DNA from 2 places in the Cyclobacterium sp. SOCE241 genome. Region 2 is predicted to be linked to the other one. Evidence: riboswitches for the same ligand, from Rfam matches in the RefSeq annotation. Region 2 holds a riboswitch; the other holds the start of a gene.
What was found. A riboswitch is a leader RNA that binds a small molecule or an ion and turns the genes downstream of it on or off. The one in region 2 is predicted to bind thiamine pyrophosphate.

Region 1: linked by a shared signal. The riboswitch ahead of WG932_RS18960 (TonB-dependent receptor) and the one ahead of WG932_RS00500 (class I SAM-dependent methyltransferase) in region 2 are both predicted to bind thiamine pyrophosphate.

The regions. Positions count from the first base shown of each region.
Region 1 is NZ_CP149779.1:3,794,724-3,806,687, reverse strand. Features, by position in the region: gene WG932_RS18980 (TonB-dependent receptor domain-containing protein) at 1-1,903, shown strand, start outside; gene WG932_RS18975 (nitroreductase family protein) at 1,935-2,543, shown strand; gene gldD (gliding motility lipoprotein GldD) at 2,608-3,156, shown strand; gene WG932_RS18965 (fatty acid desaturase family protein) at 3,255-4,322, shown strand; TPP riboswitch at 4,372-4,468, shown strand; gene WG932_RS18960 (TonB-dependent receptor) at 4,551-6,953, shown strand; gene WG932_RS18955 (NAD(P)/FAD-dependent oxidoreductase) at 7,016-7,744, opposite strand; gene WG932_RS18950 (NAD(P)/FAD-dependent oxidoreductase) at 7,729-8,130, opposite strand; partial or broken gene WG932_RS18945 (zinc-dependent metalloprotease) at 8,252-10,741, shown strand; gene WG932_RS18940 (hypothetical protein) at 10,807-10,983, opposite strand; gene WG932_RS18935 (shikimate dehydrogenase family protein) at 11,028-11,582, opposite strand; gene WG932_RS18930 (DUF368 domain-containing protein) at 11,548-11,964, opposite strand, start outside.
Region 2 is NZ_CP149779.1:107,890-119,853, forward strand. Features, by position in the region: gene WG932_RS00470 (hypothetical protein) at 1-251, opposite strand, end outside; gene WG932_RS00475 (hypothetical protein) at 287-559, opposite strand; gene WG932_RS00480 (CASTOR/POLLUX-related putative ion channel) at 607-1,719, opposite strand; gene WG932_RS00485 (Trm112 family protein) at 2,300-2,584, opposite strand; gene WG932_RS00490 (thiamine phosphate synthase) at 2,581-3,228, opposite strand; gene WG932_RS00495 (AIR synthase family protein) at 3,225-4,277, opposite strand; gene WG932_RS00500 (class I SAM-dependent methyltransferase) at 4,278-5,000, opposite strand; TPP riboswitch at 5,070-5,164, opposite strand; gene WG932_RS00505 (hypothetical protein) at 5,335-5,871, shown strand; gene WG932_RS00510 (hypothetical protein) at 5,921-6,826, shown strand; gene WG932_RS00515 (D-arabinono-1,4-lactone oxidase) at 6,814-7,248, shown strand; gene WG932_RS00520 (hypothetical protein) at 9,952-10,572, opposite strand; gene WG932_RS00525 (hypothetical protein) at 10,575-10,730, opposite strand; gene WG932_RS00530 (hypothetical protein) at 10,763-11,035, opposite strand; gene WG932_RS00535 (catalase family protein) at 11,492-11,964, opposite strand, start outside.

The DNA.
Region 1 (11,964 bases), 2.4 Mb from region 2:
TGCCGGTATAGCAAGGGTGGCTGAAGCAGAGCTGTATCGATTTAATGAAACTTCATTGGTTCAGGCTTTTAATACAAAGCCCGGTATTCGAATTGAAGAAAGAGCACCTGCAAGCTATAGGGTTTCCATTCGAGGAAGTTCTTTGCGTGCTCCTTTTGGGGTGAGAAATGTAAAAGTTTATTGGAATGGTATGCCATTTACTGCAGCTGATGGTACCACAGCATTGAACATGCTTGACTTATCCAATATTCAAAATACTGAAATAATTAAAGGCCCTGCGGGAAGTATCTATGGCGCAGGAAATGGTGGAGTTATCAGCTTTACCAGCAAGGAGTCCATAGATGAAAACAAAATAAGTGCAGCTCTTTCTGTGGGGGATTTTGGCTTGGTTCGATACCGTTTAGGAATTGATCAGAAATTGGAAAATGGTGGAATTTCTGTAGGCTATACCAGTCAAAAATCTGATGGATACAGAGACCATACAGCCATGGATAGAGAAGTTGTTCAAGTCACAGGTTATTATCAGCCTTCCAAGAAACAAAAGCTTACTACACAAATACTTTACTCTGACCTTTTCTATGAGTTGCCCGGAGCATTGACAGCAGATCAGCTGGCAGAGAATCCACAGCAGGCAAGGCCAGGGTCAGCTGCAATGAACGCTTCAATCAGTCAGAAATCCATGTTTGGTACCTTGTCTCATGATTACAGGTTTAACCATAATTTGGACAATAAGACTTCCCTTTATATCAATACTACTGATTTTGAAAATCCTTTCAACACAGACTACAAAAAGGAAACGCAGTTTAGCTACGGAGGTAGAACAAGCTTTACTTATGATGACATTTGGGCGAACATACCTGTAAGGCTTATTGGAGGTGGTGAATACCAGCTTTCAAAGACTTCAGCACTTAATTTCGGAAACAATGGAGGGCAAATTGATACCATCCGTTTTGGGGATGAGTTGCTGACCACCACTTCATTTCTTTTTCAACAACTTGAAGCTGAGCTTACCGACAATCTGCTTATGACTGTAGGTCTAAGTGAAAACTTTTCCAGTTTTGATATTGCCAGAAATATAGATGCGATCAACGGAGTGCCATCCAATGCCACGCGTAATTTTGATCTTGTAGTTGTCCCTAGAGTTGCCTTATCTGCAAAATTAAATGCCAATTCGGCCTTACATGCAAGCATTAGTTCAGGCTTTTCTCCCCCGACCATTGATGAAGTAAGAACCAATGAAGGGTCTATTAATTTGGATCTGGAAGCAGAAAAAGGGGTGAATTACGAACTGGGTTACCGTTCCAGTTTCAACAAAGGAAAGGTAAATGTAGACGGGTCTGTATTTTATTTTAAATTGGATGAAACCATCACCACCTTCGTTAATGAAGATGGGGTTGTCCTTTTCAGAAATGCAGGAGCCACCAATCAAAAAGGTGTTGAGTTAATGGTTGATTATGCTTTGATTAGAAAACAATTAGGTTTTGTTCAGGAAGTTAAAGTTACCCATTCTTTTACCGGACATTATTTCAAATTTGATGAATTTATGAAGGGCGATGATGATTATAGTGGAAATGACCTTACCGGCGTAGCTCCCAATACTTTGGTCAATCAGCTAGATATCAAAACTAAGCCCGGTTTTTATTTGAATTTCACTCATCAATTTGTAGATGATATTCCTTTGAATGATGCCAATACGGTATTTCAGGAGGCTTACCATTTGATGAATTCAAGAGTAGGTTGGAGAGGTGATGTAGGAAATGCCCTTGATCTCGAGTTTTATTTTGGGGTACAGAATTTGAGCAATGCGAGTTATAGCCTTGGCAATGATCTGAATCCATATGGCGGAAGGTATTTCCAACCGGCAGCTCCAAGAAACTTTTATGGGGGATTAAGGTTGGACTAAGATATTAACAATCTCAAAAAAACAATTATATATGAACAGCAGGCCTGTATTCAATATAGAAGAAGTCAATAAAGTTATACGCAACAGGAGGTCTCAGTTTGTGGCCCAGTTTAAGGAAAATGATCCTGTTGAAGATGGGATCATCAAGGAGCTTTTGGAGAATGCCAATTGGGCACCTACCCATAAGCTTACAGAGCCTTGGCGCTTTGTTGTTTTCTCTGGCGATGGCTTAAAAAAACTAGCCGATTATCAGTCCAATTTATACAAGGAGCGTAGTAAAAAGACTGGGGTTTTCAAAGAATCGGTATACAATAAGCTGAAAGAAAACCCATTGAAAGCTTCTCATGTAATTGCAATTGGCATGAAGAGAGACTTGCGGGCAAACCTTCCCGAAATGGAGGAAATTTCATCTGTAGCTATGGCTGTTCAGAACATGTACTTAACTGCAAGCGCCAGAGGGTTAGCAGCTTATTGGAGTACAGGGGCTCCTACTTTTTGGCCGGAAGCAAAGGGCTTTTTTGGCTTGGGTGACGAAGACATGCTGATGGGCTTCTTTTTTGTAGCCAAGCCGGTATCGGATGGTTGGCCGGAAGGGAAGAGGAGTCCGCTATCTGATAAAGTGACCTGGGTAAAAGAATAATGTTTTTTTAAAAAAACTATATCAAAATCCCGCTTTGGCCATTTGTTGGTTAGCCTTAGTAGTGATGGGGGCATGTAGCGAAGACTACCTTCCCAAACCTACAGGCTATAACCGCATTGATTTACCGGAGCGGGATTTTGTTTCTCTAAATAAAAATTTGCCTTATGATTTTGAACATTCTGCCTATGCACAGATTGAACGAGACTCCTTTAACCTTGATGAAGAGACTTGGACCAATGTTCATTACCCAGGGCTTGAGGCCCGAGTGCACCTGACATACAAGGAAATCAATGGAGATGAAGAGCTGTTCAAAACTTATTTGAATGATGCAATGAGTTTGACCTTCAAACACCAGGTTAAAGCTTATGGAATCGATGAAGCTGTTTTAATGACACCCAAAGGCTATAGCGGCTTTGTCTCTGAACTAAGCGGGGAGGTGCCAACTCAATTTCAATTTTTTGTTACTGATTCCACACAACATTTTTTACGGGGAGCGTTATACTTCCAGACAGCAGTGAAAAATGATTCACTGGCACCCATAATTGAATACATCAAAGTTGATATGATGCATTTGATGAATACGCTTTCATTTGAAAATGTCAGATTAAAGTAGTATATTTAGAAGTATATTTGTACCCTTCCACCGGCTACTTTTTATATTTACTAGCGCCTAGTAAGCTTTCCAATTTTATTAAACATTTATTTACCTTTATGGCTACGCCAAAATTTTCCAGACCTAAAATAACCTTCCACCAAGACTTAAAACTAAGAGTTGGAGAATATTTTAAATCTCAAAACATTGCCCGATCAGGGAATATTGACCTTTTTATAAAGGCAGGCATCATGGTTGTGTCTTTTCTTTTGCTTTATGTTCATTTGGTGTTTTTCACACCACATTGGATTTTAGGCTTAATTGAATGCCTGATATTAGGTGCCTTGACAGCTTTTATTGGATTTAATGTGATGCACGATGGAGCTCATGGGAGCTTTAGTGACAAGCCATGGGTCAATTCTTTAGCGGGTATGTCCATTAATTTTCTTGGTGCCAATGTGTTCATGTGGAAGACCAAACACAATGTGGTCCATCATTCCTATACCAATGTAGATGGGGTTGATGACGACTTGAACGCAAGGCCTTTCTTACGTCTTTCTCCTAGTCAAAAGAAATTCAAAATTCATCAATTTCAACATTACTATTTCATTTTAACTTATTCCCTATTGTACCTTTATTGGGTGTTTTTCACAGATTATAAAAAATATGTAACGAGAAGGGTGGGGATAGTACCTATACAAAAAATGAAACTATCTGATCATATCAGTTTTTGGGGCTTTAAAGCCTTGCATTTGATGCTTTTTATTGCCATTCCGGTATACATGATGGGTTGGGTGCCATGGTTAATTGGCTTTTTGGTATACAGCCTTTTTGCCGGTTTATTGTTGACTTTGGTATTTCAACTGGCTCATAGCCTTGAAGAAACAGCTTTTCCCGTTCCTGAGCCGGTGTCCAATTGTCTGGAAGACGAATGGATGATCCATCAAATTAGAACCACGGCTAATTTTGCCACAGGTTATAAATTATTAACATGGTTTTTGGGAGGCTTGAATTACCAAATTGAGCATCATTTGTTTCCAAAGGTATCCCATATCCATTATCCTGCACTAAGTAAAATCATTAAGGAAACATGCAAGGATTATAACATTCCATACCTTGAGCATCAAAAATTAAGATGGGCGTTTAGGTCTCATTTTCGTCATTTGAAAATCTTGGGAACTGCATAAACTAAAATTGGAAGTTTGATATTTTAAATAATACCTGCTACATTTGTGGCAAGATCATTAGGGGTGCCTTAATATAACGGGCTGAGATCATACCCATATCACCTGAAACGGATAATGCCGGCGCAGGGAAATGAAAAATAGCTAATCGTACGTAATGCTATTGGGTAAACAAGAAAAGGAGATTTGTCCCCTCATTTCTTCTATGTTTAACCAGAATAAAATATCAACATGATTCGTATTTGTATTTCAGCAATACTCTTATTGCTGAGCCAATGGGCTATTGCCCAAAATAATATTCAGGGTTTAATTACTGACGCTGAGAATAATACACCTTTAGAAGGTGCGACTATCTACCTGGAAGGTACCTCCAAAGGGACAGTTACTGATGAAAATGGTGCCTTTCAGTTAATGAATCTGAAGCAAAAGTCCGCAAGTCTTCGTGTTTCATTTATAGGCTTTTCCTCCCAAACAATAAAGGTCAGCCTCCCTCAACAGGGACAGCTTGTAGTGGCTCTTGAACCTATAGCCATTACTGCTGAGGAGTTTATTGTGTCCGGAACACGGGCTTCAGAAACAACTCCTACAACCTTTCAGGTGATTGACAAGGAAACAATTGGGAAGGATAATTTGGGCCAGGATTTACCTTTATTGCTAAATTACACCCCTTCTATTGTGACGCATTCTGATGCCGGTACGGGAGTAGGGTACACCGGTTTGCGAATTAGGGGGACGGATCAGACAAGGATCAATGTCACTGTAAATGGTATTCCACTAAATGATGCCGAATCGCATGGGGTGTTTTGGGTTAATATGCCTGATTTTGCTTCCTCAGTAGACAATATTCAAATACAAAGAGGTGTAGGAACATCTACCAACGGAGCGGCCACCTTTGGAGCCAGCTTAAATATTCAGACCGATACAAAGAAAGAAGAAGCCTATGCCGAAACAGACAATTCCTACGGTTCTTTCAATACCCGCAAGCATACCATAAAAGCAGGTACAGGATTGATCAATGACAGATGGGCTGTGGATGCTCGCCTTTCGCAGGTAACATCTGATGGATATATAGACAGGGCTTTTTCTAACCTTAAATCCTATTTTGTTTCCGGAGGATATTATGGAGACAAGCATGTGGTAAAGGTGAATATCTTTGCCGGTGCAGAAAAAACCTACCAAGCTTGGTATGGGGTTCCTGAAAATTTGTTGGCCACCAACCGAACTTACAATTCGTATACTTACGATAACGAAACAGACAATTACAAGCAAAATCATTATCAGTTTATATATGCGGGAACACTTTCAGACAACTTAAAAGCGAATTTTGCTTTACATTATACTGCCGGTCAGGGTTATTATGAGCAATTTAGAGAAGATGATGACTTGGCAGATTATGGTATTAACCCAATACAAATAGGCGATCAACAAATTAATAGTACGGATATTATCCGAAGGAGATGGTTAGACAATGACTTTTATGGCGCTGTTTTCTCCTTAAATTATGTGTCATCAGATGGAAGGTTGGATGCCATTCTAGGTGGAGGAGCCAATCGCTATGATGGAGATCACTTTGGTGAAATTATTTGGATGGACATTTCTGGGAATACCAATATTCGGGACAAATACTATAACAATGTGGCGGTAAAAGATGATCGAAACGTTTATATGAAAGCCACTTATGAAGTGAGGGAAAGACTTTACCTATTTGGAGACCTTCAAGTGAGAGGGATTGATTATTCTTTTAATGGAAAAAATAATGACCAAAGAGATGTAAGTGGACAGCAATCTTATACTTTTTTTAATCCTAAATTTGGACTTTCATATGAAAGTGGCAATGGAAAAACCTTATATGCCTCCTATGCCGTAGCCAATAGAGAACCTGTAAGAAGTGATTTTACTGATTCTCCAATATCTGATATTCCAAGGCCTGAAAAGCTAAATAATGTGGAAGCCGGAATAAGGGTTAAGCAATCTAACTTTCAGTACAATGCCAATTTTTACTATATGGGCTATAAAGACCAGTTGGTACTGACAGGTCAACTAAACGATGTAGGAGCTTATATCAGAGAAAATGTTGCCAGTAGCTATAGAGCAGGAATAGAACTTGATGCAGCAGTGGTGCTTTCTCCACAATGGACTTTGGGTGGTAATGTTGCATTTAGTCGGAATAAAATTGATAGTTATACGGAATACAGCGATGTGTATGATGGAAACTGGGCTTTTACCGGTCAGGAAAGCATCACCTATAACAATACTGACATCGCCTTTTCTCCTGATGTAGTCGGAAGTGCTATTATTGATTTCAAGCCTATAAAAAATCTTGAATTGAGCCTGCTTAATAAATATGTAGGTCAGCAATTTCTGGACAATGCCCAGCAAGAGGATAGAAGCCTTGATGCTTATTGGACGACTGACTTCAGGTTTGTTTATACCTGGAATCCCGGATTTTTAAAGGAGGTGGTGTTTTCCGGGAAGGTGAATAATGTATTCGATAAACTTTACGAACCCAATGGCTACACCTTTGGCTATTTTGTCCCCAACAGTGAAGGACAGGGGATGCAAAGAGTAGCTGAGAATTATTATTACCCCATGGCAGGCACCAACTTTATGGCAGGAATATCCATCCGCTTTTAATAATAAGGAAAAGTAATTTTATTTTAAAGGAATCTCTCCTTGGTTTTGACCGGGGAGAGATTTTATTTTATGGGAGTTCCGTGGGTTTGGAGGATAAGTTTTTTTGCCAGAAAAGGAGAATTTTTGAGTACATTGACGGCTAATTTGGAGACGAAAGGAGCCCCAAATAGCCGCTGTACCGCCCTGCCGGTACGCAAGCGCCTGGAGAAATAATAATTCCAAGCCTTCGTATAATCTTCCTGAATAGCCTTGAGTTTCTTGTGTCTTAAGATAGCTTCTGCTGCTAATTTTCCGGTGTGAATGGCTATGGCCATACCATTGCCACACAAAGGTGTGATCATCCCGGCAGCATCGCCAATCATGATCACCTGATTTTCTACAGGAGATTTAGTTGCAAAACTGATCTCATTGATGACTTCGGGTTTATCCCAAAGAAATTCAGCACTTTCGTAAATCGCTTTAATATGAGGGTTTTTAAACAAATGTTGTTCTTCCATGGCAGGGATATTTCCCGCTGCTTTTAACTGAGCTCTGCTTCCCAGATAGCATAGGTTGAAATGTCCATGCTCTACTTGATTGATACCCAGGTAGCCTCCCTCATAATTGTGAAGGGCAACAATATTTTCAGCCTCGGCTATTTTTATGTGGTGTTTAATTCCTATATAAGGACTTCTCTGTTTTAAATAGGGGCGATGGAGGTATTTGTCAATTTTTGATCTTTTGCCATATGCCGCCAATACAATGGGAGAAACCAACTTTTCGCCATGATTTGTACTTAGGTCGAAAGCCATTTTTTGGGGTTGTAATCTATTGTTGCAATTTGTGTTTTTAAAAGAAACTTCACCCCTATCATCTCACATTTTTGGTAAAGATAGTGGTCTAAGTTGTATCTGCTGATACCAAAACCTCCCAAATCCAAAGGGATTTCAGCCAGGGCACCATTGACAGCAGTTAACCTAAAGGTGTTGATTTCGGCAGGTTCAAAAGAGGATGGAAATAAATTTTCTTTGATAAGAAAACCCCTTACTTCATTGGAGATGTATTCTCCACAAACCCTGTGAAAAGGATAACTCTTTTTTTCAATGAGCAGAACCTCTTTACCATTCTTTGCCAAGAGATAGGCAGCGATCAACCCTGAAAGCCCTCCTCCGATGATTGTAATTTGGTCTTGGTTCATGTATTTAATTAACTACTTGGATGCCTAATGGTTTGCAACTATTACTGAACCATTTGCCGGATTACAAATTAAAATTTTAATTTTACTTTCTATTATTCCTAACTTAATTAAAAAAACCAATATGTTAAAGTCAAAGGTAAGCCTTCTGATTTTGCTGCTAGTCGGTTTTGGACTGAATCTTGTTTCACCGGATTTAGCAGAGGCGCAGCGACGAAAGAGAAAAAAGGACAAACAAGAAGAAAAAGATACGGAAAAGAAGCCTTCAAAATCCAAGGATGGATTTAAACTTTATGGTGAAATAATTAAAGACAGCGCCCAGAGTAAAGCAGGGCTTTTTACTGTTCATAAGGTAGATGAAAAATACTATTATGAAATTCCTGAAGAAATGCTCGGCAGGGAAATGCTTATGGTTACCACTATCGCAAAGACAGCAAATGGAATAGGTTATGGTGGTGAGCGCACCAATACCCAAATGCTCAAATGGGAAAAGAAAGACAAAAATATTCTATTGAAAGTGGTCTCTTATGCCAATACTGCAGCGGACTCTCTTCCAATTTATCAAGCGGTAAAAAATTCCAACTTGGAACCTATTTTATACCGTTTTGATATTGAAGCCAAAGGAAAAGATGAAAAGGGCTGGTTGATTGAGGTGTCAGACCTATTCTCTAAAGATATACATGCGCTTGGTTTACAACAAAGGCGCAGGAAAAGCTATAAAGTGACGCGGCTTGATACGGACAGGTCATATATAGAAAGAATCAGCCCATATCCTACCAATATTGAAGCCAGGTATGTATTGACTTATGCGGCTTCTGCTCCCCTTCTAATGCTTCAACCGGGCTTATTACGGTGGAAATGAACAGCAGTATGGTTTTGCTCCCAGAAGAACCCATGAAGCAAAGACTCGCTGACCGTAGGGTTGGCTGGTTTAATACTAGGGTAACAGATTATGGCCTAGATGCACATAAAGCAAGTCAACGAATTTATCTGGATCGATGGAGGCTCGAAGTAAAAGAGGAGGACATAGAAAAATTTAAGGCTGGAGAACTTGTGGAGCCCAAGAAGCAAATTGTCTATTATATTGACCCGGCTACACCTTCCCAATGGGTACCCTACTTGATTGCAGGTGTGGAAGATTGGAATGCCGCTTTCGAAGAAGCCGGATTTAAGAATGCCATTACCGCCAAAGAAGCCCCTAGCCCGGAAGAGGATCCCGATTGGAATCCGGAAGATGCCAGGTATTCTGTGATTAGGTATTTTGCTTCTAATATTCAGAATGCCTATGGTCCGCATGTGTCAGATCCCCGGTCAGGGGAAATTATTGAATCTGATATTGGCTGGTATCACAATGTAATGAACCTGTTGCGCAATTGGTTTTTGTGCAAACTGCAGCAATAAACCCTGACTCTCGGGCGATACAATTTGACGATGAAGTGATGGGAAGGTTAATTAGATTTGTTTCTTCTCATGAAGTAGGGCATACCCTTGGTTTGCCGCATAACTTTGCCTCATCCTATGCTTACCCTGTAGATTCCTTGCGCTCAGCTACATTTACCGCGAAATATGGTACAGCACCTTCTCTTATGGATTATGCCCGTTTCAACTATATAGCCCAGCCTGAAGACAAAGGGGTGCATTTGTTTCCTGAGGTAGGGCCTTATGATAAGTTTGCGATTGCATGGGGGTATAAGCCTATACCTGATGCTGTTACTCCTGAAGATGAGCAGGAAATCCTAGACCAATGGATTTTAGACAAAAAGGGGATCCTATTTATCGCTATGGAAGGCAAGGGAATCCCTATGACCCAAGTGCACAAAGTGAAGACTTGGGCAATGATGCAATGAAAGCATCGGATTATGGAATCCAAAACCTTAAACGAATCCTTCCTAACCTGATTGAATGGACGGGAGAATTGGATAAACCCTATAAAGATTATGATGACCTAAAAGAACTATATGGGCAAGTACTTACTCAGTACAACCGCTATATGGGACATGTAAGAACAAATATTGGTGGGGTTTATGAAATATATAAAGCCATAGGTCAGGATGAGCCTGTTTATATTCATGTGGATAAAGCCAAGCAAAAGGAAGCCATGGCATTCATTCAAAAGGAGCTGTTTTTGACTCAGGATTGGTTAATTGATGATAATATTACTGCTAGGATTGAGGATTTTGGGGTTCTAGATAGGATAAGGAAATTGCAAGTGGGTACCCTCAATGGGATTTTAGATTGGGGTCGTCTTGGAAGAATTATAGAGAATGAAGCCCTAAATGGAGCTGAAGCTTATGATTTGTTGGAAATGATGACTGATTTGAGAAAAGGAATTTGGGAGGAATTGCCTTCTGGAAAATCCATTGATGTCAATCGAAGAAGTCTGCAAAAGGCACATTTGGAAAAACTTGAAGAGTTGATGACCAAGGATGCAAGTGGTCGATCAGCTTCCTCTTTAAATGCCTCGCAATCGGATATTCCCTCAGTGGCACGTGCTTCGCTGAATGTAATCCAGACGGAGATCAAAAGAGCTATTCCTAAAACTTCAGACCCTATGAGCAAAATTCATTTGAAAGATTGTCTTGAGAGAGTTAATAAAATATTAGACCCTTCTTAAGGGCTTATACCAACCCTTTTAATTAAAAAGGCCATGAAATACTCTCATGGCCTTTTTGTTGATTTTTATTTATTCCATATATCCCAAGCAGCTTCTGCTTGGAGATGGAGCATTTCTATTCCATTTTTTGTTTTCGCTCCCATTTTAGCTGCAGCCTTCATCATGGCCGTTTCAGTGGGGTTATACACCAAGTCATAATACCAATTATTGGCTGTTAAGTGCTCCACCGGCAAATCCGGCATGGCTGAGGTATTCGGGAAAGTGCCCAGAGGGGTGCTGTTAATGATCAGTGGGTATTCTTGAAGTAAGCTCGGTGAAGCAAGGATTTTTCGTAGCTAGTAACCTTTTTGGTGGAAGCATCAGGCTTTCTAGAGACTTTTAAATAGGAGATTTCCAGATCTTTCAAGGCCTGGCAAACAGCCTTAGATGCACCACCTGTTCCCAATACCAAGGCTTGGGGTTTTTCCTTTCCAATCCAGTTGGTCAGGGAGGTTTTGAATCCATAGTAATCAGTATTGTATCCTATTAAACCTTTTTTCGTTAGTTTGATGCAATTAACTGCACCGATGGCTTTACAGGCAGGGTCTAAATTGTCCAAAAAGGGAATGACTTGCTCTTTATAAGGTATGGTCACATTAAGTCCGATTAACCCGTCCTGTGAGGAAATGATTTCCGGTAGATCTTGGATCGTTGGGATTTCATATAAATCATACCGGCAATCTTTTTTTCCTTCTCTATTGAATTTATCAGAGAAATACTTTTTGAAAACGAATGGGTAAGCGGATAACCTATTAAACCGTATTTTTTCATTCTTTTCTAAAATTATAAGCCAGCCTTTCAAGCCCAACGACCAGCACAACACCAATTAAAAATGCCAAAATAGCGATTAGAAAGACAGGTTCCTGTCCGGTTTCAGCAAGGTACACATGGGGCAAAATATTTTCTGTTAAAAATGGCTTTTGAGCACCCGAACTAGATACCCTATAGCTTAGGATTTTTTTCCAAGGCCAAATTTTATTGATAGATCCTATCATAAAGCCTGACAAGAAGGACAAGGTAAGGGCGTGATAGTTTTTCAAAAACCAAGAAATCACCCTACTAAACAATAATAAACCGGTGATACATCCCAAAGCAAAGACCATCAGGACCAAAACATCCTTTTCATTGACAGCGTTGAGGATAAACTCATATTTTCCCAAGATAAGCAATAAGAAACTACCGGA
Region 2 (11,964 bases):
AGTTCATTGTATATGCTATAAAGTTCCCTTTGCATAGCAATGCCGGCCAATAGGTGACTTAATACCATCGGACTAATAATCACTTCACTCTGAAATGGCTTTAACAAGGATTCGTTGCTTGGATCAGCCAATTCCAATAATATAGATGGGGTCTTGTTCGAATTTTCTAAAATCTCTTCTATAAGGACAAAGCCTACCATTGTTCTAGCATCCGCCTCTTCTTCCTCCTCCATTCTGTCGCTACTTAACATTAGAATATGATCAAAAGTTGTGACTTCAATCCTTTTTATGACAGACCTCTTACATAATCTGCTACAATATGATCGATAACAATTCTTTCGGGGATTTCATTGAAAATCCCAAAATCTTTCGTTCTCTCCTGAAGTGGTTTTAAAGAAACTAGCCTTATAAAATAAGATTCATCTTCATAAGTTGTTAGTTCTTTAATTAGAGAAGGTACGTGTTCATTCCAACCCAAAATTAGAATACGATTTACTTCACCTTGTTCCTCAACTTGCAAAGGATTTTTATTGGAAAATTCTAGGCTATCATTTTCCAAAATCTCTAAATCCGCTTCTAAATCCGAATATTTTCTTGAGATTAAAATTAATTGATCTCCGGATTCAATTTTTGCTTTCTATCCGGGTTCAATAAAGGGATGTATTTTCCCTTTTCTTCTTTCACGATACCTACAACTATCGCGCTTGAAAAGGCTTTCTTTACAGCCCCAAATGAGAAATCAATAGCTTCGGGAAACTCCTTAGTAAAAATATTGTTTTTTGTCAATTGGGCCAATAGCTCATTATATACTTGAGAAAGTCCCGGGTGACGAATGTTTTGTGCCATCAATCGACTGATGATCGCATTACTTCCTATAATTTCTAATGGGCCATTATAAGACCTGTAAGCAGCATTGATTTTATTGTCATCTTGGATTTCTGCCACCACATAGGGAAGGTTGGTAATATTAAATTTTCTAGCTTCAGCATTTAATGAAAGTAAACATTTAATGGTTTCAATGTCTGGATTAATCAGTTCTTTTCTGTCATAGGCCAAACTGGGAATTATGATGACAGAGGCATTCAAAGCATCTACTCTCCGCAAATGCTCTCTGTCTATGGCCATTCCTGTCCTTAAAATTATTTCATGTGCCTTTCGGCCTATCATGGGGTTGTCCTTTAATTCCTGCATTTGAAAAGGACTCACCTCCTCAGAAAGTATGATCAGTTGTAACTTTTTAATATTTAATTTTTCGAAAAGCCTTTTTAGGTTGCCTGCAGATTGGAAAATTTCTGCTGCTATATGAATTGTACGATTGGACCAGCCCAAAATAACCATGTGATTATTGGCTGTTACAGGGGTTAGCCCTTGTTCTAAATGCCTGATTTTTCGGTTCATCCATGTGGTAATAATCGCTACCAAGGAACCTAAAAAAATTACGTAGCCCGCAAGGGTTAATAGGGTTGAAATAAAACGGCGCCAATTACCTTGATCGTCTCCCAAATAGCCGGGATCAGTGAGCCTCAAGAAAGCCCACCAAATGGCTTCTCCCAAGGTTTGGCTGGGGCTATTGGTCGGAACTACCAGCAAACCTCCGATAATTGATATCATGCCTATCAAAGCAGCTACGACCAATAATTGGTATTGGGCACCCTTCACCAACTGCCTTTCCAGGGTAAATAAAATTTTTCTCCGAATTCTAGGTCTTTTTAATCGCATAAACTACTTGGAAAAGGAATCTTTATAGACGCCAATATAGATATTATGTTAGAATAAACGATAAAGATTCCTATTGCATACAGTAGCCTTTTATATTTTCTGACCTGATTTCAGCACCTAATAAAGGTTTATTGAATATTTCCGGATTAAGGCCTTAAAAAATTTCAAAACATGCTATAATGATTTCCCTAGATGGTGAAAAACCTTCACCTAATACCAAATTAGGACTTGCTGAAGATATAAAATAAATCTAGGCCACAACCAAGTATTAAGCACTGCTATCAATTAAGAATAACTCGGATAGAGCGTGGATTGGACATGAAAAAGCCGAAATAGTTTGGGCTATTTCGGCTGTTGATTACCTTCAATGAACTCAACTCTCTCCAATCAAACTTAATCTCAAATTAGGCAATAGAATTTCCTGGACTTTCTCAGGAAGTTCGCTAAGGTGAAACTAAAACAGTATGGATGAATTTTTATCGATTTCATCACGTAATAGAAATTCCATTCCATATTTCAGGTTAAAATAGGGGAAGGAGTGAGGAAGGTAGCCCATATTATTTCAGGTGATTTGTTATTCTCAATCTGTTTCTTTCTCGCTTTCTATCAATCTGAAATTGCTAACAGTTTTACCTTCCAAGTGTTTGCTCCATTTCTCCAATAAAGGTTTCTCTAAAGAAAGTTCCCTGTATTCGTCTGGATTCATAATCGGCAAACCTTTTACGATCGGGTAAATTCTTTTACATTTACTGCAGTGGAGCCAACCTTCTAAAACGCGTTTTTCCGTGTCTTCTGTAATGGTTGTTAGGCTCAAGTCGGCTTTATCAAATGGGCAACATAGTTTATTTATGGTGGATAATCTCATGATTGATTCTTTTGAATTGAATTTAAATAATTTTGTAAGGCCATCTCGGGGTTATCATTCTGCATCACCCCGGAAATGATCGCAATTCCCGAATAGGGGAGTGCATGTAGCTCAGGTAGGTGCCTTGTCTTGATTCCACCTGCTAAGAATACCGGTAGGTTTGTAATTTCAGCCGCCTTCCTAATGGATTCGAAACTTACCAAGTCACAATGTTGAGTAGTAGAAGTAGGGTAGACGGAGCAGAATGAAACATAATCGAAGCCCAGTAGGTCAGCCTGATGGATCAGATTTAGGTCGTTATTTACTGTCAATCCTACTAAATGATTTTTTTGGGAAAATTCAGGGATTCCGGACAAGTTAACCGGAATGCTATCTAGATGAATGCCATCAGCCTGACTAAGCTTAAGCAAATCCCATCTGTTATTTACCAATATGGGAAAATTATAAGCTGAAGCCAAATTGACTACTTTATTGGTAAATGCTACCGCATCTTGCGTTTCTCCAAAATTATCCCAAATTTGAACAGCAATAAGAGGGAAGGTAAACAACTTTTCTAGTAAAGAAAATAGCTCCTCCTCAGGTTTATCTGAAGGGTCAATCACCAAGTAAATGCCTTTTTCAGATTGTAGGTTTAGTTTTTTCATTTCCAGCCTTTTTTATATGCTTCATAAAATGCGGCCCAGTAGGGGTCGACCTCCTGGTAGGGTAAAGGGGTAAGTTTTCCTTCCTTTCGAAGCAAAACACCCTTATCTGGACTAGTCAAACTACCAATTTCAGCACAGGGAATATTTTCTGTTTTCAACCGACCTATGATTTCCTGAACTTTATCTTTTTTGCAGGCAATCAACATGGCCCCTGCTCCAATGCAATGATTTGGATCCAGTTCGAAAAGTTGGCAAATAGCCTTTTGAACGTCACCAACAGGGATCGATTGTTCCGCTATAATTGCACCACAATTGGCTGCTGTAGCCATTTCATAAACAGCACCCAAAACCCCACCTTCCGTTACATCATGCATGGCCGTGACCTCTTTGTTTTCAGGTTTTCCTCTTGCCACCAGCGCATCTTTCAACGAGCTTGTTTGATAAAATGATGCTTCTGCTTGTTGGTAAATTTCTTTCCCGAGTTTGTTAGCAACTGTTTGGGGAAAACACATGCCCAGAATAGCCGCAGAAGAAATTGCTGCTCCTTTAGTAAGCAGTAAACTATCTCCCTCCTGAGCTTTGGTAGTGGTTAAAATTTGTTCAAGTGGTGCAATGCTAATAAAGGTGCCCCCACCGGCAATGGTGGAATTTTGTCCTTCAACAAAGCCCGTATGTCCTCCTGTAATATTCACTCCTAGTGCCGTGCAATATTCATGAATATATTGCCAATATGTTTTAAATTCCTCCTGACTAAAGGTAGCCGGTAAATTCAAAACAAACTGACCAAATTGTGGAGCGAATCCGGTGGTAGACATGTCGTTGGCCATCAGGTGAACCGAGAGCCAAGCCGACTCTTGTAATCCCAAGCTAGGGATCAAGGAAAGTGGATCACTAGTGAGTGCCATGCCTTGGTCTCCGGCTAAGGCCACCACAGATACATCAATGCCAAAGCCCGGTTTTACCCGAACATTTTCATTGGGTTTTCCACAACGTGAGGTAATAAAATTACCTAACATATGTTCATCAATCTTTCCAGGTTTTTGGCTCATTTATTTGACATCATTGAACTGAACATAAAGACCAAAGAAATCCCCATAGGGCATATTCCATTGTTGGACTGGAAACCACTTAGGCAAACCGGTGCAGGACCAGGTTATGGTATAATCTCTCCCCGCTAATGCCTCTTCGATAATTTTGATAAGGTGTTTTGGGGTGTAAAATGTGGCTGTCACATAAAAAGGGTTTTTGCCAAATAGTTGTTGCACCCTGCGTCTAAGGACTTTGGGAGAGTTTTTGTTCATCATTCCCATGGCTATACCGTATTTGCCAACCCTTGCCGCTTCACGGATTACCTTGACAGGATCTTTGTAATATTCAAATGTTGTAATAAAAGCAAGGGAATCAAAAGTGTGGTCTTTGAAAGGCATATGGTGGGAATCTGCCATCACCAAGTCCCCATCAAATAAATGAATTGCTTGGGATAACATCAATGGGGAAATGTCTCCACCGGTGGACTCAATGCCTATTTCTTTCCACCACCTGGTAAATCTGGTGGTGCCACAGCCAAATTCCAGTAAGGTCTTTACCCTTTTGTCTTTGGTGACCAGCTGTTCCATTACTTTTTTCTGCCAGATCTCGGCTCTCTTATACCGGCCTTCATACCAAAGTTCATAAGTGTCGGTATGGTCTCTGTTGAAGAACCATTCAGGCCTATTTTGCCAGTTACGTTGCTGCTGTGGGATCAGCCCCATTTTTTGTTTTTCTATTTCCATTTTGTCATTCTTTTTTTAAAAAAACATTCGAACGGATAATACCAGTGGAATGTAGCTTCAAATCACAAAAGGAAATCTGGCTTGCATCCCTACGTTGGCATTATCCAAATCAGGTTTCGGGTATTTTCTCAGCCGGTTTAAGTCCAGCACCCCGTGCATACAATAATGATTACAAAGATATTCAATAACCCATGTAAAGCAAGCAGTCTTAACTATGGCTGTATGAAAGAGAAGCTGGAATTCTAAATTAATAAAGGGTAAAATAGGTGTATTTTTAATATTTTCGATAAATTAGATAGTTGATTAATGATTTTTAAAATATAAGATTAAATACATGTCCGCATTAACAAAATTTATTACCTGGAAGAAAGGTAACACAGTAGTTTCATGGGTACTTTTTGGCTTATTGGTTCAGGTGATATTTAATCGAAAGAATGTACCGGCACATATAGAGGTGCTGGATGATACACTTACCCATCACTGTTCAAGGACTAAGAGGAATCGATGGGTTAGTGTCATTAATTTTATGGTAACCCCCAGATTTGTTAGGAGATTGGTTGAATCCCAATTAAACAAAAATATGGTTGAGCATGAGCGAGTGATTTTGTCGCTCGATAAAGAATTGACCAAGGATGATTTTTTTGACAAGGACAAGCCCCACAGGCAAAAGTGGGGCAATTGGTATGGCAACCATTTTTCGGAACCATTGAGATTTTTTGTCCCAGGAAATGGGGATTATAAAAACTTTTCTCCTAATAATGAGGCTTGCAATAGGTATGATTACAAGGGTTTGATGGAGGTAAGTGAATTGGTGAGAAATGCCGAGAAGGAAAAAGAAAAGTACGGGCCGTTGGTTCCGGTCATGCTTTGACTGCAGTGGCTCAATGTGAAGATTTTTGGTTTGCACCCAAAACATGAACATGACCCAGCGACCTGCTGAAGAATGGATCAAAGCGGATTATAAGGATGGTTTCGATGTAGAAGTGAATTATGGCAATAAAAAGTCCTTGGAAAAACACTACCTTTTTGAAACTGGAGGTGGGACCAAGATCCGGCATCTAATAGAGGCCTTGACCGATCATGGCTTGGCATTGATCAACCAAGGTGGGTCCAGCATCCAGTCCATTACAGGTGCCATTGCCACTTCTACCCATGGTTCGGGAATAGGTATCGGTCCGGTGTCTGCTTTTGCCAAGTCAATGACCATTGTTGGCAAGGGAGGCAAAATTTTTCGAGTAGAACCTAGCGATGGTATCACAGATCCGGAGGTATTCAATAAAGACGGAAAGGTCAAAGAATATGGCATAGAATTGATTCAGGACGATGAGAAATTCAATGCAGTTATGGTGGGAATAGGCTCTATAGGTATTGTTTTTTCAATGATTCTTGAAGCCCAACCCAATTACCGACTTTTTGAAGAAAGAAAAAGGTACAATTGGGAGGACCTTAAAGCAGAGATGCAAAAAGATGATTTACATCATTTTATAAATCAACACCGTCATTTTGAGGTGTTGATCAACCCTTATTGTGATCTTACTGCCGAAACTGAAGAAGGCCAAAAAAGAAAATGTTTGGTAACTACTAGAAATTATTGTGAAAATTCCAACAGGAAACAGGCCGGTAGAGAGCGGAATTATATCTCTTCATTTATTTCTGGCATAGCCATTTCCGGAAGGCTTTCCCCTTGGGTGTTCAATAAAAACCACCAGTCCATTCCTGCCATGACCAATAATTCTATTCATAGATTGATTGACCATAGTGGAGATGAAGGGGAGGTTTTGAAGACGATTGCCGTTTTGTTTTGGATCAGGGCTTGGGAGAGTTAAAATTTTATGGCTATGCCGTAGAATTTGGTTTTCCTTTGGAAAGGGTTTTTGAGGCAGTAGATTTGATTATTAAGGTGTGCGAAGAAGCCCAAGCTTACCAACACTTATTGGCGGCTCCTTTTTCTTTGAGGTTTGTAAAACAATGTGATGCCCACCTATCCATGATGAATCAGCACGATACCTGTATGATTGAATTGGTAAGCGTGAAAGGGGTTACCGGAAGCCTCCCGCTTTTTAGGCGTTTAGAAAGAGAATTGTTGGACTTTGGAGCCATACCACATTGGGGACTATCTGTAGAACCCTGGTACAGAGCAAGGGTTGAAAAAGCCTTTCCCAGGTTCAAAGACTGGGAGGTTCAGCAAGCTTTCTTTGGTGGGGATACTTTCAAAAATGCATTTCTGGAGCGGATTCAGGATTCCTAATTTGGGTTATTTGGAAAATTTCATTGTTAGTAAATTCGTGGCACTTATCAAATAGGTTTAAAATTTATAGGCCATAATCATGATTGTATACCTTTTGTGTTGTAAAGAGGAATTGTTCAACCCGCTGTCGGGGTTGAGGAATAGCTGTGGAATTGGCCGTCCAGGGTTTCACACGTGGTTATTATTGTTGAAACCTTTCAGGCTTCTTTCGTATAATTTCAGTTTGATTTTAAATCTTATGGGTAAAATTAGGTTTATTTAGTCAAGCAGTTCCCTCCCTGAAATAAACACAGAAAGAGCAGATAATATTAATTTCCGCCTTGTAGATTTTCGGCGTTAAGAAATTTAAGCAGAGCTTGGCAAGGGCGACACTGTTTGACGAAGTTTTTGGACTAGGTAATTAACATGAAATAATGCAAAATGAAATGCCAAAAACAAGGAGTTTGCCTGTGTGCGAGAGGCTTATGAAATTTTAGCCGAAAAGATACTCAGCAACGAGAGCTTTTTCCCGATGTCTCTGGACAGGTTGGTTACTTTTTGGGCCTGTAGCAAAAAAGTAACAATTGTATTTTTATTTGTATATGTATATAAAAATCGGAAATATAATACCAAGATTTTACTCTCGAGTGTTGCATTGGATATTGTCAAATTGGTTTCTGCATTTTCAAAATGATAATTCTCGAAATTAGTTGCCGTCACTGTGAACCTTTAAGGCGGGCCAATAGTGCGTGCGGCAGTCTCGCCATTGTTGAGATTCCTTCGACTTTCTACGCTTCAAGACTTCGCAAAGTCTCGGAATGAAGGATTTCAAAAATCAGGGTTAAGGAGCCACTGGCATTAGCGGAAAGCCGGTTTCACTTTTGGGCTTACTGAAGGCTAATGCCCTAAAAGCTAACTCATTAACATCCCGGGTGCTCCTCCTGCATCCGGATTACCCCGGGCTACAAAGGTACTCCCCTGGAGTGCTGAAATTCTACTGGTAAATATCGTGGAACCTATCCATTAGATTTAAAGCCTAACATCCTGAAAACTATGATTGTATACCTTTTGTGTTGTGAAGAGGTATTGTTCAACCCGCTATCGAGGTTGAGGAATAGTTGTGGAATTGGCCATCCACGGGTTTGACCCGTGGTTATTATTGTTGAAGCCTTTCAGGCTTCTATCGTATAATTTCAGTTTGATTTTAAATCTTATGGGTAAAATTGGGTTTATTTAGTCAAGGAGTGCCCTCCCTGAAATAAACACCGAAAGAGCAGATAATATTAATTTCCGCCTTGTAGATTTTCGGCGTTAAGAAATTTAAGCGGGGTTGGCAAGGGCACAGGCACTGTTTGACGAAGTTTTTGGACTAGGTAATTAACATGAAATAATGCAAAATGAAATGCCAAAAACAAGGAGTTTGCCTGTGTGCGAGAGGCCTTAAATTTTAGCCGAAAAGATACTCAGCGGCGGGCTTTTCCCGATGTCTCTGGACAGGTTGGTTACTTTTTGGGCCTGTAGCAAAAAAGTAACAATTGTATTTTTATTTGTATATGTATATAAAAATCGGAAATATAATACCAAGATTTTACTCTGGAGTGCTGCATTGGATATTGTCAACTTGGTTTCTGCATTTTCAAAATGATAATTCTCGAAATTAGTTGCCGTCACTGTGAACCTTTAAGGCGGGCCAATAGTGCGTGCGGCAGTCTCGCCATTGTTGAATTCCTTCGACTTTCTACGCGCAAGGCCGCAAAGGTCTCGGAATGAAGGATTTCAAAAATCAGGTTTAAGGAGCCACGGCATTAGCGGAAAGCCGGTTTCACTTTTGAGCTTACTGAAGGCTAATGCCCAAAAGTAACTCATTAATACCCCGGGTGCTCCTCCTGCGTCGGATTACCCCGGGCTACAAAGGTGCACTCCTGGAGTGCTGAAATTTACTGGTAAATATCGAGGAACCTATCCATTAGATTTAAAGCCTAACATCCTGAAAACTATGATTGTATACCTTTTGTGTTGTGAAGAGAGGTATTGTTCAACCCGCTATCGGGGTTGAGGAATAGTTGTGGAATTGGCCGTCCACGGGTTTCACCCGTGGTTATTATTGTTGAAGCTTTTCAGGCTTCTATCGTATAATCTGGATTTGATTTTAAATCTTAGCAGGTAAAATTAGGTTTAGTGATCAAAGCCAGTTCCCTAGATACAGGAAATACAAGTAATGTAAATCGCTTAATCTTATGAAGGGAAAAAGGGGAATTTTTCGATCCCAATTCTCTGGAAATTCATTAAGCTTTCTACGAGTAATGTCCCTGCAAAGTCTCGGAATGACGTTTTTCGGTCACTGAGCTTGTCGAAGTGCACCGAATTAGCCATACCATTTCATCATTAAGAACCCTTTTTTGGGAGGTGTAGTGAAGGGAAAGGAAAGGGAGTGGCAATCTTAACAGGTTGGAGATTCCTTCGATTTTTTCTACACCAAGCTCCTGCAAAGTCTCGGAATGAAGGATTTCAAAAATCAGGGTTAAGGAGCCACTGGCATTAGCGGAAAGCCGGTTTCACTTTTGAGCTTACTGAAGGCTAATGCCCTAAAAGCTAACTCATTAACACCCGGGGTGCTCCTCCTGCGTCGGATTACCCCGGGCTACAAAGATTGCACTCCCCTGGAGAACTCCATTGATTACTAAAATCTTAATTCCTTCATTTTTAAAATGTCGATTCTCGTAATTACATGCCCTCACTGGTAGCCTTTGGGCGGGGAATTGTAGGAATTAGGTTCTTTGGGACTTCTTCCATAATTTTTTTTAGTTGATTTAGCTCAAAGCCAATTTTCAATTGAAACCTGGAAGTAGAAATGCTCCGACTTTCTTTGAATAAGGGATCCCAGGTCAGGAAAAATACTGATTGAAGCCTTTTTCCAATTGGAATGCTTCTTCCGGCCCCTAAACCCGATATCCAGATGACTCCATCAAAATTTTTGTGTTCATAACCAGGGGCATATGCCACGCTAAGCCTACTTCTTGCCAATTCTCCCTGAACCATCCATTTTCCAAGGGTAAAGCGCAATCCTCCTTTAATTCCTTCACCGGTACTTACAGGTCCTATTTGACTTTTAAATTGACGTTTGGCGATGATTCCGGCATAGGGGTGCCACTGACTGTTTATGCTGTATTTTATACCTAGGTCTATAAAAATTCCCTCCGCAAATGAGGTCAATGGATCATACCAAAAGTATAAACCTGTTCGGTTAACAAATGGAGCATTTTTCAAGCTTTTGGATTCCCTAAGGTTAAATTTTTTAACTGATTTTTTCGCCTCCTCCACTTGGATATTTCCCAAGGAGTCCATACTTATTTTGCTATAGTTATTTCCGATGTTCCGTAAGTATTCATTAGTAATACCCTTGGTTTTTCTTTAACCATAGTTTGAGCTTTGGCCATGGTAAGTGTTGGACTTATTTTTTCACGTACCAATTCTTCCACTGCGCCTTTACCATAATAATCCATGGTGGTTGCACCGGTAGATTTTATCTGATTACTTAGGGGCCCCCTAGTTTTTGTTCGAGTTCAGGCATCAGCTGTTCATTGAAAATTGCTTTCAAGTTTTCCTCATTTTGCCTGATAATTTTTTCTATGGCAACCATATCCTTTGCTTCATGCATGGCTGCCTGTGACTTTTCTACCTGACTTAAAAGGTAATTGGCGGAATTTTTTAATTGTTGACTTGAAGAACTTGTTTGAGAGCTTAATCCGAGAAGCATGGCTTTTTCCTGTTCGATAATTTTTAGCCCACGAATCTTTAAACCATTCACAAGGCTATCTTTTTGGGTACTGTCAATTTTACTTTCCTGTAGTTTTCGGATTTCCCGATTTAGAGAATCGTAAGCTTTTTTATGGATTGTATTTGTCGAATTTCCTCTTTAAAGGGAAGTGGCTTTCTAATCAAGGAAGTTGTAGGGGGTTGATGAAGTAATCCGTTTGTGGGTAACGGAACGGGGCCTTTGATTGGGACTTGGGCTGCGATAGAAAAAACAAGCAGATAGGTAAAGAGCAAAGATAGGCAAGTCTCTTTCATGGCAGGACTTTTTATTGGGTCTCAAAACTGCATTGATCAAAAAAATGGCTGAACAGAAAATCAATAAGGTAATGGTTACCTCAGTTGATGAATTGTCCTCAACTAAAATACCAAAACTAATTGGTATATGCAAGTAATTGAAAATGAGAATGGTATTGGTTTGTGGGCAGTTGATGAATTGGATCGGTGCTGATCAATTCTCTTTTCGATAGGCCGCCAATTCTTTGTAAACCCTTCGTCTTGCTCGATTGATACCGCCAACAGGTTCGTGATCAACTAATCCCATCCAAGGAGAAAACTCCAGCGTTTCTCCCATTTCTATTCGGCCTTCACAGTCAAAAGATTGCTGGGGAATATGTAAAGTGGCCACGGGAATTAAGGGAGCCTTCCAGGCAATTGAAGTGTTTTCCAATGGCTGGTCTTTGTCATTTTTGTGGACTTGCACATTTAAAGTAAATCCGTTATCCCTTGTTTCACAGTCTTTTATTAATTGGGATTTCAAAAAATTATCCCCCTTTTCTTCATTGAGTGTATAACCCAAATTGGCTTCCATAGGAGTTAAAACAAATTTGACATACAAATTGGGACCAAATTTAAAAGCTCCCCCCGAAAAATAGGTTTGTGAGAGCAGGTTGTCGTGCTTTTTACTGTACTTAAATGTCAGGT